4 regions of the Streptomyces sp. 1222.5 genome follow, and region 3 is predicted to be linked to each of the others. Evidence: riboswitches for the same ligand, from Rfam matches in the RefSeq annotation. Region 3 holds a riboswitch; each other region holds the start of a gene.
What was found. Region 3 has a riboswitch for thiamine pyrophosphate ahead of thiC (phosphomethylpyrimidine synthase ThiC). Riboswitches for the same ligand answer to the same signal wherever they lie in the genome.

Region 1: linked by a shared signal. The riboswitch ahead of BLW57_RS01980 (purine-cytosine permease family protein) and the one ahead of thiC (phosphomethylpyrimidine synthase ThiC) in region 3 are both predicted to bind thiamine pyrophosphate.
Region 2: linked by a shared signal. The riboswitch ahead of BLW57_RS12060 (thiamine ABC transporter substrate-binding protein) and the one ahead of thiC (phosphomethylpyrimidine synthase ThiC) in region 3 are both predicted to bind thiamine pyrophosphate.
Region 4: linked by a shared signal. The riboswitch ahead of thiO (glycine oxidase ThiO) and the one ahead of thiC (phosphomethylpyrimidine synthase ThiC) in region 3 are both predicted to bind thiamine pyrophosphate.

Annotation. Positions count from the first base shown of each region.
Region 1 is NZ_FNSZ01000001.1:395,062-399,239, forward strand. It holds gene BLW57_RS01970 (AfsR/SARP family transcriptional regulator) at 1-419, opposite strand, end outside; partial or broken gene BLW57_RS42065 (hypothetical protein) at 1-57, shown strand, start outside; gene BLW57_RS01975 (hypothetical protein) at 734-1,213, shown strand; TPP riboswitch at 1,487-1,582, shown strand; gene BLW57_RS01980 (purine-cytosine permease family protein) at 1,572-2,972, shown strand; gene BLW57_RS01985 (dihydrofolate reductase family protein) at 3,049-3,612, opposite strand; gene BLW57_RS01990 (SCO7613 C-terminal domain-containing membrane protein) at 3,789-4,178, shown strand, end outside.
Region 2 is NZ_FNSZ01000001.1:2,722,999-2,727,176, forward strand. It holds gene BLW57_RS12055 (ABC transporter permease) at 1-881, opposite strand, end outside; gene BLW57_RS12060 (thiamine ABC transporter substrate-binding protein) at 920-1,993, opposite strand; TPP riboswitch at 2,075-2,182, opposite strand; gene rlmN (dual-specificity RNA methyltransferase RlmN) at 2,206-3,312, opposite strand; gene BLW57_RS12070 (hypothetical protein) at 3,520-3,705, shown strand.
Region 3 is NZ_FNSZ01000001.1:4,519,155-4,523,332, reverse strand. It holds gene BLW57_RS20245 (VWA domain-containing protein) at 1-837, opposite strand, end outside; gene thiC (phosphomethylpyrimidine synthase ThiC) at 935-2,719, opposite strand; TPP riboswitch at 2,712-2,885, opposite strand; gene BLW57_RS20235 (YibE/F family protein) at 2,966-4,178, shown strand, end outside.
Region 4 is NZ_FNSZ01000001.1:6,247,920-6,252,097, forward strand. It holds partial or broken gene BLW57_RS28220 (thiazole synthase) at 1-233, opposite strand, end outside; gene thiS (sulfur carrier protein ThiS) at 238-450, opposite strand; gene thiO (glycine oxidase ThiO) at 447-1,628, opposite strand; TPP riboswitch at 1,626-1,737, opposite strand; gene BLW57_RS28235 (avidin-fold protein) at 1,791-2,141, shown strand; gene BLW57_RS28240 (NAD(P)/FAD-dependent oxidoreductase) at 2,174-3,406, shown strand; gene BLW57_RS28245 (Rv2175c family DNA-binding protein) at 3,491-3,856, shown strand; gene thiE (thiamine phosphate synthase) at 3,948-4,178, shown strand, end outside.

The sequences.
Region 1 (4,178 bases), 4.1 Mb from region 3:
GCCCAGGCCCTCTCGGGCTTCCTCTCCGCCCTGGGTGTGCCCGGCCCGGAGATACCGTAACGGAGCAAGTCGACGGCGTGTAGGTCCGCCTCCAGGACGTATCCGCCGGAGGTGCGTGCGATGCGAAGCGGCGTACCGGGTACGGCTGCCCCGTCACCGCCTGCCGTGGGCGCCACGCCGTCCGTGGATGCCGCGCCGTCGAACAGCCGCCTCAGACGGCTGATGTGGGAGTAGAGGGCCGAGCGGGCGCCGTCGGGCGCGGCGGTGTCCCAGACCCGGTCCACCAGCGTGCTCGCGGGGACCGGTCGGCCGGTGTCGGCCGCCAGCGCCGCGAGGACCGCTCGGCGACGCGGCTCCCCGATGTCGACCGCGCGCCCCGTGACGCGCAGTTCCAAGGGTCCGAGCAGGTGCAGGTTCATCGCGCCTCACGCGGGAGGGAGGAGGGAACGGGCTTCACGCGGTGGGGTGTTCGTCCGCCGGGCAGGGCCGGCATGCCCTCAGTCCTCCGTCGTTCGCTCCGGGGCCGCCGGCCGGGCAGCCGTCACAAGGTTTCCGCAAGGTTCACCGTAGATCCTCACCTCACATGCCGTCAGGCGGATCGCGGCAAGCACCGCGTGCAGGGGGAACACCGACGTCCGCTCCCGGAGCCTTCCCGGGAGCGGCGTGTCCGCCCGCCCCGCCGGCAGTCGCGTCAGACGTGACCAACCCGACGCAACAAGAGAATGGAATTGTCATGCGCAAGATAATGTCCCGAGCCAACCGGACGGCCGTCGCCGTCGTCGCGACCGCCTTCATGGCGTCCGGAGCGGTCGTCGCGGGGGCGACGACCGCCTCCGCGGACGGCTGTGTGGGTCCCCTGTGCGGCGCGGTGAAGAACCGGACCGGCGAGACGATGCACTACACGATGAGTCTCGGCGAGGGCCCGCACTACTGCGACGTGTGGAACTGGGGCGGCGGCACCGGGAGCGAGTTCAAGCACGCGAAGTGCAAGCAGGAGTCGTTCGGCAACGGAACGCGGGGCGGCAACGGCACCGGCAAGGACGTCGACGCCTTCACGTTCGCCACGCACGGCTACCACGAGCGGTTCTCGCGGGTCGGCACCTGGCACTGGCGGGCCAAGGGGGTCTGGACGAAGATCCGCAGCGGGGAGATCGGCGACTGCGGCATCGGCGACCACAACGAGGTCTGGTGCACCGTACTCGTGCAGGCCTGAGGGGAGCCGCTGGTAGTCGGGCATTCCCAGGAAGGCGGCGGCACGCGTGTGCCGCCGCCTTCCGGCGGGACCGGCCTCCGCGGCCCGCGCCCACCCCACGACGGCGCCGACGCGTCGAGGCATCTCACGCGGCGAGCCCCCTTACGGAGTGTCAACGGCCGACTACGCACGCGCACGCATCGGGCAGTCGGCCGACGGGCGCCGCACGCTTCCGGCCGGCCCTCCCCTCCCCCGACCTGAACCGGTCACCGGACCGGGCTATTCTGGCCGGCATACCTGGACACGGGGTGCCCCTGCACGGGGGCTGAGATCACACCCGTTGAACCTGAACCAGTTAGGACTGGCGGAGGGATGTCGTATGTCGTTGCCGTATGCCCATGAAGAGACGGCCGTCGCCGAGTCGCGGGGTGTCTTCGACGGCCGGATGCCGACCGCCCCCGGAGATCTGCGAGTGGAGGCGCGCGGCATCGCGCCGGTGCCCGAGGACGCTCGCTACGGCAGCCCCCGCCGGCTGTTCACCGTGTGGTTCGCCCCCAATCTGACGATGACCGGCGTCTTCACCGGTACGGTCGGCGCGGCCCTCGGACTGGACTTCGCCACCGCGCTGCTCGCCGTGGTGCTCGGCACCGTGCTCGGCGCGGTGCCCACGGCCTACCTGGGAACCTGGGGCAGCCGGACCGGGGCGGGCCAACTCCCGCTGGCGAGGCTGGCCTTCGGACGGGCCGTGGCTCTGCCGGGCACCCTGCAGTGGCTGTCCTCCATCGCCTGGGACGCCCTGATAGGCCTGTTCGGGGGCGACGCGCTGGCCCAGCTGTTCGGCTGGCCGTTCTGGCTGGGCGTCCTGGTGATGCTCATGGCCCAAGGGGCGCTCGGCGTGATCGGGTACGAGGCGATCCACCGCCTGCAGACGGTGATGACCTTCGCGCTCGCCGCCTCGCTCGTCGCGTTGGCGGTGAAGCTCGTGCACGGCACCCAGCCCGCGACGGCCGCGACCGTGCACGGCGCCGACCAGGCGGGAGCGTTCGTGCTGACCTGCACCATCGCCTTGAGTCTCGCGCTCTCGTGGGCCCCGTACGCCAGTGACTTCAGCCGCTACCTGCCCCGCACGGCGTCGCGTTCCAGCATGTTCTGGTGCACCCTGCTCGGTGTCAGCGTGTCCTTCGTCGCCGTGCAGGCGCTCGGTCTGTGGGGCGCCGCTGAGTTCACCGACCAGACCGCCCGCGGTGTCGACCATCTGCTCGGCGGCGGCGCGCTCGGCGCGTTCGGACTCCTCGCGGTCGCCGTCGCGGCCCTGTGCAGCAACGCCATGAACGACTACAGCGGGTCGCTGGCGCTGCAGACGATCGGAGTGCGGCTTCCGCGGCCGGTCGCCGCCGCGCTCGCCGCGGCGCTCGGCTTCCCGCTCGTGCTGTGGATGCACGCCGCTGACACCACTGCCCGCTTCCAGAACGTGCTGTTGTTCGTCGGCTACTGGATCCCCGCGTTCGTCGCGATCGTGATCGTCGACTGGGTGGCCCGCGCACGGGCGCGCGGCGACCGCCCGGTCGACCTGGCGGAGGAGGAAGCCGCGCCGCAGCCGTGGTGGCCCGCCGTCACCGCGTTCGTCGTCGGTTTCGCCGTGGCGGTGCCGTTCATGAGCACCAGCCTGTACGTGGGTCCGGTCGCCCAGGCCCTGCACAGCGCCGACCTCGCCTACCCCGTCGCGTTCCTCGCGGCGCTGCTCGTCTATGCGCCGTTGCGGGTACGACGCCGGTCCTGACCCGCGCCCGCTCCTCCTGGGGGAGTTGCCTGCCCCTGCTGGGCGGATCGTGTGCGGTGGCGTTCCGGGACTCGGCTCAGCGCGTCACTCGGTGGCGGAGGTAGACGACTCGCGAACTGAAGGTGCGGGTCTCGACGAGTTCGAGATCCACGCGGCGCTCGTGCCGGGGGAAGAACGGGATGCCACCGCCGAGGAGCACCGGGTAGACCAGCGTCCGGTACTCGTCGATCAGATCCAGCGCGGCCGCCTCGGCGGCGAGGGCGGCGCCGCCGATCGCGATGTCGCCCTCCCCCGGCTCGGCGCGCAACCGCTCGATCTCCTGCGTCAAGCCGCCGGAAGCGAGCCGGGCATGGCCCTCGACCTCCGACAGCCTGGTGGAGAACACCACTTTGGGGAGCTGCTTCCAGAGCGCCGCCCATTCGAGCTTCGAGTCGTCGAGCGACGGGTCCTGATCGGCGGTCTCCCAGTACAGCATCGTCTCGTACAACCGTCGTCCCAGGAGGTGGACGCCGACGTCTCGTACCCTGTCGATCCAGGAGCGAAAGATCTCCTCGTCGGGCACCGTCCACTCGACGCTGCCGTCCGGTCCCACGATGTAGCCGTCGAGCGAGACGCTCATCGAATAGGTCACTCTGCGCATCGGAAGGCCTCCTCGGCAACGGTTCGAGAGTACGACCGCCCAATGCCGTACGCTTGTTGCGGCTCGCGACAGCCCCTCCCGATGTCGCCACTCCACGGGCATTCGCCCCGTACCTGAGTACGTTCTGAGTAGGCGCGCTCATGTGGTACGACGTGGTGCGGGACACACTCCGAACCATGACACATGTTCCGCCACCGGCCGAGGAGCTGCGGCTCATCGACACCGAGCTGTGGCAACTGGACGCTCGTCGGGCCCAGTTGCTGGCGCGCCGCGCCTGGCTGGTCGCCCATCTGCCCTCGCTGTCACAACCAAGTCCGGTGCCGCCCACGGCCTTGCCCGCACCGCACGGCCCCGAGGCCACCGCGCCGCGCGTGCAGAATGTGCTGCTGCTCCTGGGCGGCCTGCTGCTGACCATCGCGGCGGTCGCGTTCACGCTGGTCAGCTGGGGCCATCTGGAGATCGCCGGACGCTCGCTCGTGCTGGGCGCGGTCACGGTGGCCGCCCTGGCCGCCCCGCTGCCGCTGCTGGGTCGCGGTCTGCGTTCGACGGCCGAGGCGGTCGCGGGG
Region 2 (4,178 bases), 1.8 Mb from region 3:
GCGAGCGGCAGGAGCAGCAGCACCGCGACGGTGGCGAGGACCCCGGCGAGCAGCGCCCACTGCCCGAACCCGCGCGGCCGGCGGACGGTCGTCTTCGGGTCGACGAGCCGCAGGGCGGTCTCGCGCCGCCGTACGGTCCAGGCGTGCACGGCGAGGATCGCGCCGACCGCGGCGAACTGGACGAGGGTGAGGACGGCGGCCGTGGACAGGTCGAAGACCTCGGAGGTCTGCCGGTAGATCTCCACTTCGAGGGTGGAGAAGGCCGGTCCGCCGAGGATCTGCACGACCCCGAAGGAGGTGAAGGTGAACAGGAACACCATCAGGGCGGCGGCGGCCACGGCGGGCGCGAGCGCGGGCAGGGTGACCTTGCGCCAGGCCGTGAGCGGTGAGGCGCCCAGCATCCGGGCGGCCTCCTCCTGGCGGGGGTCGAGCTGGGACCAGAGCCCGCCGACCGTGCGGACGACGACCGCGTAGTTGAAGAAGACGTGGGCCAGCAGGATCGCCCACACCGTGGTGTCCAGCCGTACCCCCCACAGCTCGTCCAGCAGCCCGTTGTGGCCGACCAGCGCCAGGAAGGCGCTGCCGACGACGACGGTGGGCAGCACGAACGGAACCGTGACGACGGCCCGCAGCAGCTGTTTGCCCGGGAAGTCGAGGCGGGCGAAGACATGGGCGGCGGGCAGCGCGAGCAGCAGGGTGAGCGCGGTGGAGGCGAGCGCCTGCCAGGTGGTGAACCACAGCACGTGCCGGATGTCCGGCTGGGTGACCACGTCCACGATCCGCCCGAATCGCCAGGCGCCGTCCGCCTTCAGCCCGCGCGTGACGATCGCGGCCACGGGCCAGGCGAAGAACAGCGCGAAGAACGCGACGGGCAGGGCCATCAGGCCGAGCCGCGCCGCGCTCCCCCGCCGGGACACGGCTACCTCAGTACGAGCGACGTCCACGACTTGACCCACTGGTCGCGGTTGGCGGCGATCTTCCCGGGCGCCATGGTCTCGGGGTGCTCGGCGGCCGGGCCGTACTCGGTGAACTCGGTGGGCACCCCGGCTCCCCGCACCACCGGGTAGACGTACATGTTCAGCGGCATGTCCTCCTGGAACTCCTTGGAGACCAGGAAGTCGATGAACGCCTTGCCGCCCTTGGTGTTCCGCGCGTTGTCGAGCAGCCCGGCGAACTCGATCTGCCGGAAGCAGGTGCCGGTGGCGACTCCGGTCGGGGCGGTGCCGGGCCGCTTCTTGGCGTAGATCACCTCGGCGGGCGGCGAGGAGGCGTACGAGACCACGAGCGGGCGGTCACCGCCGGCCTTCCTGCCTCCGGTGGAGCCGGAGAACTCCTGGGAGTAGGCCTGCTCCCAGCCGTCGACCACCTTGACGCCGTTGGCCTTGAGCTTCTTCCAGTAGTCCTGCCAGCCCTGGTCGCCGTACTCGGCGGCGCTGCCGAGCAGGAAGCCGAGGCCGGGCGAGGAGGTGGCCGCGTTCTCGGTGACGAGGAGGTTCTTGTACGCGGGCTCGGCGAGGTCCGCGAAGGTCCGCGGCGGGGCCAGCTTGTGCTTGCTGAACCAGGCCTTGTCGTAGTTGACGCAGATGTCGCCGTAGTCGACGGGCGTGACCCGGTGCTTGTCCTTGTCCAGCTGGTACGGGGCGCCGACCTTGTCGAGGCCCTTGGCCGTGTAGGGCTGGAACAGCCCGTTGTCGAGGGCGCGGGAGAGCAGGGTGTTGTCGACGCCGAAGAAGACGTCGCCCTGCGGATGGTCCTTGGTCAGGATGGCCTTGTTGACGGCCTGGCCGGCGTCGCCGTCCTCGAGGATCCTGAGCTTGTAGCCGGACTGCTTCTCGAAGTCCCGTTGCACCTTCTTGGAGACGGCCCACGAGTCGTGGCTGACCAGGGTAACGGTCCTGCTGTCACCGGACGCCTTGCTCTCGCCGGAACCGCACGCGGACAGGCTGATCAGGCCGAGCCCGACCGCCACGGCCACCAAGGTCTTGTTGTGCACTGGATGTCCTCCTGGGGTTGGCCAGGAAGAGACGCGGCCCCGCCCGGGTCCCGCGAGGGGGCCCGGGCAGGGCGCAACAGCTTGAGTGAAAGACCGAACTTCCTACCCAGAATGACCTGGGCGAGGTTCAGAGGGTCTGCGGCCCGGTTGCCGCACTCTCAGCGCTGTGGCGCTCCCCTGTCGGAATATGAGGTTGTCGGAACGTGGCCAGATTACCGCTCGGTCGCGGCGAGCTGACCGCAGGCTCCGTCGATCTCCTGGCCACGGGTGTCCCGGACCGTGACGGGTACGCCGTGCGCGGCGATGGCCTCGACGAACGCCTTCTCGTCCTCCGGCCGGGAGGCGGTCCACTTGGAACCGGGAGTCGGGTTGAGCGGGATCAGGTTGACGTGCACCGGCTTGCCCTTGAGCAGCCGGCCGAGCCGGTCGCCGCGCCAGGCCTGGTCGTTGATGTCCCGGATCAGCGCGTACTCGATCGACAGCCGGCGGCCGCTCTTCTCGACGTAGTCGAACCCGGCGTCCAGCACCTCGCGCACCTTCCACCGCGTGTTCACGGGGACGAGGGTGTCGCGCAGCTCGTCGTCGGGGGCGTGCAGGGAGATCGCGAGCCGGCACTTGAAGCCCTCGTCGGCGAACCGGTGGATGGCCGGCACCAGCCCGACGGTGGAGACGGTGATACCGCGCTGGGACAGACCGAGCCCGTCCGGGGCCGGATCGGTCAGCGCGCGGATGGCGCCCACGACCCGCTTGTAGTTGGCGAGCGGCTCGCCCATCCCCATGAAGACGATGTTGGACAGCCGCGCCGGACCGCCGGGCACCTCGCCGTCGCGCAGCGCCCGCATGCCGTCCACGATCTGGTGGACGATCTCGGCGGTGGACAGGTTCCGGTCGAGGCCGGCCTGGCCGGTGGCGCAGAACGGGCAGTTCATCCCGCACCCGGCCTGCGAGCTGATGCACATGGTGACCCGGTCCGGGTACCGCATCAGCACGGACTCCACGAGCGTCCCGTCGAACAGCCGCCACAGCGTCTTGCGCGTGGTCCCCTGGTCGGTCGACAGATGCCGTACGACGGTCATCAGCTCCGGGAACAGCGCCTCCTGCAGCCTGCCGCGCGCCCCGGCGGGGATGTCGGTCCACTGCTCGGGGTCGTGCGCGTACCGCGCGAAGTAGTGCTGCGAGAGCTGCTTGGCACGGAACGGCTTCTCCCCGATCTCGGCCACCGCGTCCTTGCGCTCGGCGGGCGAGAGGTCGGCGAGATGCCGCGGCGGCTTCTTGGCTCCGCGCGGCGCGACAAAGATGAGTTCTCCGGGCTTAGGCATGGCTGTACCAGTGTCGCAGATCCAATTGGGTGACCTGCGGGTGTCGGGCTGGACACCTGTCGCTGGCGGTCGTCGTCTGTCGCCGCTGATCCCCCTCGGACGGCCCAGAGACGGCCCAGAAACAGCGCGGGATAACGCGTTGACCTGGCTGTGGAGGTGGGGTGTGATCACCCTATGGGTCCTGGCAACAGCGAGACGGATGCAGGCGTGGCCGACGACATGATCGTCGCTGGGCGGATCATCATCGGGCTGAAGACGCTACGTGATCACCTCGGCTGCTCTCTGCATGAAGCCCTCGACGCCTACGTCGCACGCTACGAGGTGCTGCGACGGGAACGTCCGGCCGACTTCACCAAGAGCCACGAGGAGTACTGGGCGAACTTCTACTCATGACCCAATGGACGCGATCTTGAAGACCGTCGTGGCGCGAGTCACCGTGGGTTCAAATCCCACACCCACCGCCAGGTGAAACGGCCCCTGACCAGGTAACCCGGTCAGGGGCCGTTCTCATGAGCGTTGTCCGCCAGTGACCGCTGCTCCCCGCTGTTTCCCAGCTGAACGGGCACGGGAAGGGCACGGCCACCTTCTGATCAGCCGGCATCCGCACCGCCTACGGGGACGACGTGATCGAGCAGTAGCTCCAGCGCGATCGGTCGGCGGGGGGCATACCGGCCGCTGGGCGGGCCCGGAGGGACGCTACCGTGCGGGGGCGGTTACTAGGGTTGCGGTACCTGGCTGCTGTACCGCACGATCCAAACGGGGTGACCATGGAACGGCATGTGCCGGAATCGCTGTTGATCGGTGATGACGAGGCGTCCGTGATAGCTCTGGCCGCCCTCCGCAGTGGCGCCCCCTACTCGGTGGAG
Region 3 (4,178 bases):
GGCGGCGACCGCGGCCATGCGCTCCACCACGTCGGCCACCACACCCTTCGCGTACAGGGGGGACATGGAGCCGGAGGCGTCGAGCACCAGAACGACCCGTGCGGTGACACCGGCGGCACCGTGCTTGGTCAGGCTGACCGCCACCTGTTCCTTGCGCAACGAGAGCCGCTTGCGCATGTCCACGGGCAGCCGGTCCTCCGGTTTGCCGAGGGCCGGGCCCCCCGCCGGTACGGACGGGGCGGGCGGTGTCACCGGCGGCGCGGCGGGGACGGTCGCGGTCGTCGGGGCCGTCGGGGCGTCGTCCACGGTGATGCCGAAGTCGGTCGCCAGACCGGCGAGCCCGGAGTCGTATCCCTGACCGACCGCACGGAACTTCCACCGCCCCTCGCGCAGATACAGCTCGCCACCGATGAACGCCGTCTCCGTCGTGGCCTCCATGTCGAAACGGGCCAGCTCTTCCCCCGTCCCCGAGTCGAGAACTCTCAGGGTCAGTTGGCGCATCTGGCCGAACGTCCCCCCGTCCGCCGACGCGCACAGCACCACGCGTTCGACGGCCGGCTCCAGCGCCCGCAGATCCACCTCGACCGTGTCCGTCGTGACGCCCCGCCCCGGCCCTCCTGGCTGCTTTCCGAGGTGTCTGACGGCGCCGGACCCGTGCCGCGGCTGGTTGTAGAAGACGAAATCACCGTCGTCGCGAACGCGCCCCGCCCCTGTGAGCAACAGCGCCGAGGCATCGGCGTCGGGCACGCCCGGCCCTTCGGACCAGGCGAACTCGGCGCGCACCGCCGCGGAGCCGACGGGAAGGTTCGCGCCCTTGCTCATTGATCTCGCTGTCATGCCGCCAGTCTGCGGTGCGCGCAGGCCCAGGGGTACCTCCCCGACACCGCGGGGAGCGACAGCCCGGCCACACCCGGGCCGCCGCTCCCCGCACCGCTCAGTCGGCGATCGGCAGGTACACCCGGTTGCCCGCTGCCGCGAACTCCTTCGACTTCTGCGCCATGCCCTCCTCGATCTCGGCCTTGCTGCCGCCGTGTTCGCGGCGGATGTCCTGCGAGATCTTCATGCTGCAGAACTTGGGGCCGCACATGGAGCAGAAGTGGGCCGTCTTGGCGGGCTCCGCCGGGAGGGTCTCGTCGTGGAACTCCCGTGCCGTATCGGGGTCCAGGGCGAGGTTGAACTGGTCCTCCCACCGGAACTCGAAGCGTGCGTCGGACAGCGCGTCGTCCCACTCCTGCGCGCCCGGGTGGCCCTTCGCGAGATCGGCCGCGTGGGCGGCGATCTTGTAGGTGATGACACCGGTCTTGACGTCGTCCCGGTTGGGCAGGCCCAGGTGCTCCTTGGGCGTGACGTAGCAGAGCATCGCCGTGCCCCACCAGGCGATCATCGCGGCACCGATGCCGGAGGTGATGTGGTCGTACGCCGGCGCGACGTCCGTCGTCAGCGGGCCGAGCGTATAGAACGGAGCTTCATCGCAGATCTCCTGCTGAAGGTCGATGTTCTCCTTGATCTTGTGCATCGGGACGTGCCCCGGGCCCTCGATCATCGTCTGTACGTCGAAACGCCTGGCGATGCGGTTGAGTTCCCCGAGCGTGCGCAGCTCCGCGAACTGTGCCTCGTCGTTGGCGTCCGCGATGGAGCCGGGCCGCAGGCCGTCGCCCAACGAGTACGTGACGTCGTAGGCGGCGAGGATCTCGCACAGTTCCTCGAAGTTCTCGTACAGGAACGACTCCTTGTGGTGCGCCAGGCACCACGCGGCCATGATCGAACCGCCGCGGGAGACGATGCCGGTCTTGCGGTTGGCCGTCAGCGGTACATGCGCGAGCCGCACCCCGGCGTGGACGGTCATGTAGTCCACACCCTGTTCGGCCTGCTCGATGACGGTGTCCTTGTAGATCTCCCAGGTCAGTTCCTCGGCCCTGCCGTCGACCTTCTCCAGGGCCTGGTACAGCGGCACGGTGCCGATGGGCACGGGGGAGTTGCGCAGCACCCACTCGCGGGTGGTGTGGATGTTGCGCCCGGTGGAGAGGTCCATGACCGTGTCGGCGCCCCAGCGGGTCGCCCAGGTCATCTTCTCGACCTCCTCCTCGATGGAGGACGTCACGGCCGAGTTGCCGATGTTGGCGTTCACCTTCACCAGGAAGCGCTTACCGATGATCATCGGCTCGATCTCCGGGTGGTTGACGTTGGCCGGCAGCACGGCGCGGCCGGCTGCGATCTCCTCGCGGACGACCTCCGGAGACACGTTCTCCCGGATGGCCACGTACTCCATTTCCGGCGTGGTCTCCCCGCGGCGCGCGTACGCGAGCTGGGTCACCGCCTCACCGCGACGACCGCGGCGCGGCTGACGCGGACGCCCGGGGAAGACCGCGTCCAGGTTCCGCAACCCGCCGCGCGGCGAGGTGTGCTTGATGCCGTCGTCCTCGGGACGGACGGGACGGCCCGCGTACTCCTCGGTGTCGCCGCGGCCGACGATCCAGTTCTCCCGCAGCGGCGCCAAGCCCCTGCGGACGTCGGTTTCGACGAGCGGATCCGTGTACGGGCCGGATGTGTCGTACAGCGTGACCGACTGCCCGTTGGTGAGGTGCACCTGACGGACCGGCACCCGCATGTCGGGGCGCGAACCCTCGACGTACGCCTTGTGCCAGCCGATGGACTTCCCGGCCTCCTGGGTCTTCTCACCCTGAACGGAGGCAGGCGTGCGTGCGTCCTTGTTGGTCATGAGACCTACTCCCTACGCCGGCATTACCCGGTAACAGGTTCGGCGGTCGACGCAGCGGCTTCCGTCGGCCGATGCTTCCCGTGAGACGTCGTTCCACGTGAAACATCGCGAATACGGAGGTCAGCGCCCTCTCAGCCCGGTGCTCCGAGCTCCCGCGTGTGCAAAGGTGCCTCCACGCTAGCGTCATATGTGGCGCGGTGAACAGTGGGCCCCTGCCGTTCTTGCGATGATCTGGTGGTGACCAGGATGGAGCAGTACCCGTACCAGCCGCCCGAGCCGCGCCGCCCGGACAGCCCGGCAGCGGGCAGCCGACGAGGGGACGAGCGCGCCCACGGGCAGGAAGCGGGTGACGGGCACGGCCACCCTCACCACGGCCACGACGAGGCGCACACCCGCCCTCAGACGCTCGGTCACAGCCACAGCCATGGGCCCGCCGCGCCCGTCTCCCGGCATCTGCGCAAGGTCATCGCGGCGATCCTGGTGCCGTTCACCGCGGCGGTCCTCGTCGGCCTGGTGGTGCTGTGGCCCGGGGGAGCGCCGTCGCACAAGCGCACCGGCGTCGGCTTCGACCGGCAGACCCAGCAGGCCACGGTGACCCGGGTCGTCGAGGTGAGTTGCAAGTCGGTGAACGCCTCCGGTGGCACCCCGGCCGGCGACACCTCGACCGCCGAGGGCGGCGCCGGGGCACAGGAGACGGGCGGCACCTGCAAGAAGGCGACCATCCGTGTCGACACCGGGAAGGACGAGGGCCGTACGTTCACCGAGATCGTGCAGCCCGACCAGTCACGGCAGTTGCACCAGGGTGAGAAGGTCGTGGTCGCCTACGAGCCCGCGGCACCCAAGAACCTGCAGTACTCCGTGGCGGACGTGAACCGGAAGTTCCCGATGGCGCTGCTCGCCGGGATCTTCGCGATCGCGGTCGTCGTGGTGGGCCGGCTGCGCGGGGTCATGGCGCTGGTCGCGCTGGCCGTGAGTTTCATGGTGCTCACCTTCTTCATCCTGCCCGCGATCCTTCAGGGCTCGAATCCCCTGCTGGTGGCCGTCGTCGGGGCGAGCGCGATCATGCTCATCGCGCTCTACATGTGCCACGGGCTGTCGGCCCGGACGTCGGTCGCGGTGCTCGGCACCCTGGTCTCCCTCCTGCTGATCGGCGTCCTCGGCTCGGAGTTCATCGACTGGGCCGCCCTGACCGGCAACACGGACGACAACACCGGTCTGATCCATGGGCTCTACCCGTCGATCGACATGAGCGGCCTGCTGCTGGCCGGCGTCATCATCGGCTCGCTCGGCGTGCTGGACGACGTCACCGTGACGCAGACGTCGGCGGTCTGGGAACTGCACGAGGCCAATCCGGCGATGGGCTGGCGCGGGTTGTACCGGGCCGGCATCCGCATCGGCCGCGACCACATCGCATCCGTCGTCAACACCCTGGTCCTCGCCTACGCCGGTGCCGCGCTGC
Region 4 (4,178 bases), 1.7 Mb from region 3:
GCGGTGAAACAGCCCGCCGTGTTCGGCAGCACGCGGATGCCCAGCTTCTCCAGCACCGACAGCACCGAGCCGTGCACGGACGGGTCCACCCGCCGCATCGCGACCGTGGTCAGCCCGGTGCCGGAGGCGGTCAGCGCCCGCTCCAGCACGTCCAGACTGGGCGCGCCGCCCGTGCCCATGATCAGCCGGGAGTCCAGGTGCACACCGCCCAGGACGAAGGGGTCGTCGGCCATCGGTTCAGCCTCCCTGGACTGCGGTGAGTACTTCGACGCGGTCGCCCTCGGCGAGCGCGGTGGTCGCCCACTGGCCGCGCGGCACGACCGTCTCGTTGACGGCGGCGGCCACCCCGGAGGGCGCCGCGGTGAGGGTGCGGACGAGGGCGTCGAGAGCGGTGCCCGGGGCGATCTCGCGGTGCTCCCCGTTGACGGAGACGGTGAGGCTGAGGGTCATGCGGACTGCTCCATGAGACGTGCGGGCCGCTCCGGCGGCGGGGCGGTGAAACGCTGGGGCGTGAACGGGCGGGCCTCCTCGGGGAGGTCACCGGTGGCCAGCGCGTGCGCCAGCACGTCCCCGGTGACCGGCGTGAGCAGCACGCCGTTGCGGTAGTGCCCGGTGGCCAGCAGCAGTCCGTCCAGGCCGGACGGGCCGAGCAGCGGGGCGTTGTCGGGGGAGCCGGGCCGCAGTCCGGCCCGGGTCTCGGTCAGCGGGAGCTCGGTGATGCCCGGGACCAGCTCGTGGGCGTCGCGCAGCAGCTCGTACACGCCCCCCGCCGTGACCGTCGTGTCCCAGCCCAGCTCCTCGGTGGTGGCGCCGACGACCAGCTCGCCGTTCTCGCGCGGCACCAGGTAGACCTGGCTGCCGCGGACCACGGCCCGCACGGTCCGGCTCAGGAACGGCGCGAACCGCCGGGGCACGGCCAGCCGCAGCACCTGCCCCTTCACCGGACGGACCGGCGGCAGCAGCGCGTCCGGCACGCCCGCGAGGCGCCCGCTCATGCTTCCGCCGGCGAGCACCACCTGCTCCGCGCGCAGCTCGGTGCCGTCCGCCGTGGTGACGCCGGCGGCCCGCTCGCGCACGACGTCGAGCCGCTCGGCCCAGGTGCGGTGGAAGACCACCCCGGCGTGCTCGCACGCGGCCACCAGGGCCGTCGCCAGCCGCCGCGGGTCGATCTGATGGTCGCCGTCGACCCGCAGTCCGCCGCGCACCACGGGCGCCAGCATCGGCTCGAGACGCCGGCAGTCGCGCCCCGACAGCCACTCCGACTCCAGGCCCGAGCGCTGCTGGAGCGCGTGCAGTTCCCGCAGGTGGGCGCGGTCGTCGGCGTCCAGCGCGACCGCGAGGGTGCCGCACCGGCGGTAGCCCAGGTCGTGGCCGGTCAGCTCGGACAGCTCGGCCGCGAAGCCGGGATAGCGGCGCGCCGACTCCAGGTTCAGGGCGAGCAGCGTCTCCTCGCCGTAGTGCAGTTCCGTGACCGCGGCGAGCATCCCCGCAGCGACCCGCGCGGCCCCGCCGCCGGGCTCGGGGTCCACCACGGCCGTGGTGAGCCCGCGCTGCGCCGCGCGCCAGGCCGTGACCAGACCGATGATCCCGCCCCCGATGACGAGGACGTCGGACGTACGTGACGACATGGGCGTCCAGCCCCTCCCTTCGCCGGCATGACCCGGATCAGGTTCGTACGGTCGGAGGCCGCCAGCCTCCCTCTCAGCCCGGTGCGTCCGGGCTCCCGCGAGTGCTTGTACGGTGGCCACCCTAGCCCGCCCCGCTCGTCACCCGTAAGGGAGCCCTCCGTCATGCACCGCTCGCTCGACGGTCTGATCCTCGCCCCCGTCGCGGACCAGGCCCCAGGTCAGGTGGGTACCCGCACCCGGTTCGCCTACCACGAGAAGGACGGCGAGGTCTGGGCGGAGTACGCGGGCGGCGAGGTCGTGCGCGGCCATCTGGTCGGGACCCGCGAGGGCGACCGGCTGGACTTCCGGTACGTGCAGCTGCGCACCGACGGGACCACGGCCTGCGGGCACTGCGTGTCCACCGTCGTGGAGCTGCCCGACGGCCGGCTGCGGCTGGAGGAGACCTGGGAGTGGGAGTCCGCTCCGGGCAGCGGTACGAGCGTTGTGGAGCAGGTCACCGAGCACGCCCCCTGACTGACGTTTCGTCAGTTGTCTATGGTGATCGGGTGAGCGAGCAGACACCGCAACAGGGCACGTCACAGGAACGGCGCGTGGTCGTCGTGGGCGCGGGCATGGCCGGGGTGCAGACCGCGGTCGCCCTGCGGGAACAGGGCTTCGAGGGAGCCGTGACCGTCATCGGCGCCGAACCGCACCAGCCGTACGACCGGCCGCCGCTGTCCAAGGCCGTGCTGCTCGGCACGGCCGAGGGCTCCGCCTTCGACGTCGACTTCGAATCCCTCGGCGTCGAGCTTCGGCTCGGCTGCGAGGCGCAGGGCCTGCGCCCCGCCGCACGCGTGCTGGACACCGAGGCGGGCCCGGTGCCCTACGACGTCCTGGTCCTGGCCACCGGCGCCGAACCCATCACCCTGCCCGGCACCGAGGGCGTACCCGGCGTGCACCTGCTGCGCACCCTGGACGACGCCGAACGGCTTCGGCCCGTGCTGCTCCGGCAGCACGACATCGTGGTCGTCGGCGCCGGCTGGATCGGCGCCGAGTTCGCCACGGCCGCCCGGGAGGCGGGCTGCGCGGTGACCGTCGTCGAGGCCGCCGACCGGCCGCTCGCGGGTGCCCTGCCCGCCGAGGTGGCCGCGCCCATGGCCGCCTGGTACGCCGACAGCGGGGCCGAACTGCGCACCGGCGCGCGCGTGGAGCGCGTCGAACCGGGCGCGGTGGTGCTGACCGACGGCACCCGGCTGCCCGCGGGCGCCGTCGTCGTCGGCATCGGCGCCCGCCCGGCCACCGGCTGGCTGGCCGGCTCCGGCATCGAGCTGGGGCCGCACGGCGAGGTCGTCGCCGACGCCCGCCTGCGCACCGGGGCCGAGGACGTGTACGCGGTCGGCGACTGCGCCTCCTTCCCCTCCGCCCGCTACGGCGAGCGGCTGCTCGTCCACCACTGGGACAACGCCCTCCAGGGGCCCCGCACGGTCGCCGCGAACATCCTCGGCGAGACCCCGGCGCTCTACGACCCGGTGCCGTACTTCTGGTCCGAGCAGTTCGGCCGCTTCGTGCAGTACGCCGGGCACCACGCCGCGGCGGACCGCCTGGTGTGGCGCGGCGACCCGGCCGGCGCCGCCTGGTCGGTGTGCTGGCTGCGCGAGGGCCGGCTGGTGGCGCTGCTGGCGGTGGGCCGGCCCCGCGACCTGGCCCAGGGCCGCCGCCTGATCGAGGCGGGCCGCCGCATGGACCCCGAGGCCCTGACCGATCCGGGCCGCCCCCTGAAGAACGCCACGGCCGACTGATCGGCGCCGGGGCAGGGCGACCGGCGCCGCGGTCGGCCGCCGGCATCGAGCGGCACCTCGGGCGGAGCGCCTACCCTAGGACTCGTGACCGAGATTGACGCAAAGATCGATGCTCTCGTCCCCGCCTGGCTCACCCTCCCCGACATCGCCGAACAGCTCGGCGTCGAGGTGACGCGTGTGCGGCAGCTGGTCAAGGAGGGCCAGCTGATCGCCGTACGCCGTGGTGAGAACCGGGCGCTGCACGTCCCCGCCGCCTTCATCGACGGGGACAAGGTCGTCAAGGGCCTGACCGGCACCCTGACGCTCCTGCGGGACGACGGCTTCACGGACGAAGAGATGATCGAGTGGCTCTTCACCCCCGACCCCACCCTGCCCGGCACCCCCGCGCAGGCCCTGAGTGAGAATCGCGGCACGGAGGTGAAGCGCCGCGCCCAGGCGCTCGCCGTCTGAGCCCAGCCGCACCAGGGGGGTGGCGTACGCGCCCCGGGCCCGCACGCCACCCGAGAACCACCAGGTACACCGACCACGGGGGGACCCACGCATGTCCGACACCGCCCGCGCCGCCCTCGCCGACGCCCGCCTGTACCTCTGCACGGACGCCCGCCGGGACCGGGGCGACCTCGCGGGGTTCCTGGACGCGGTCCTGGCCGGCGGTGTCGACATCGTGCAGCTGCGCGAGAAGGGCATGGAGGCCGCCGAGGAGCTGGAGACCCTCCGGGTCTTCGCGGACGCCTGTGCCCGGCACGGCAAGCTGCTCGCGGTCAACGACCGG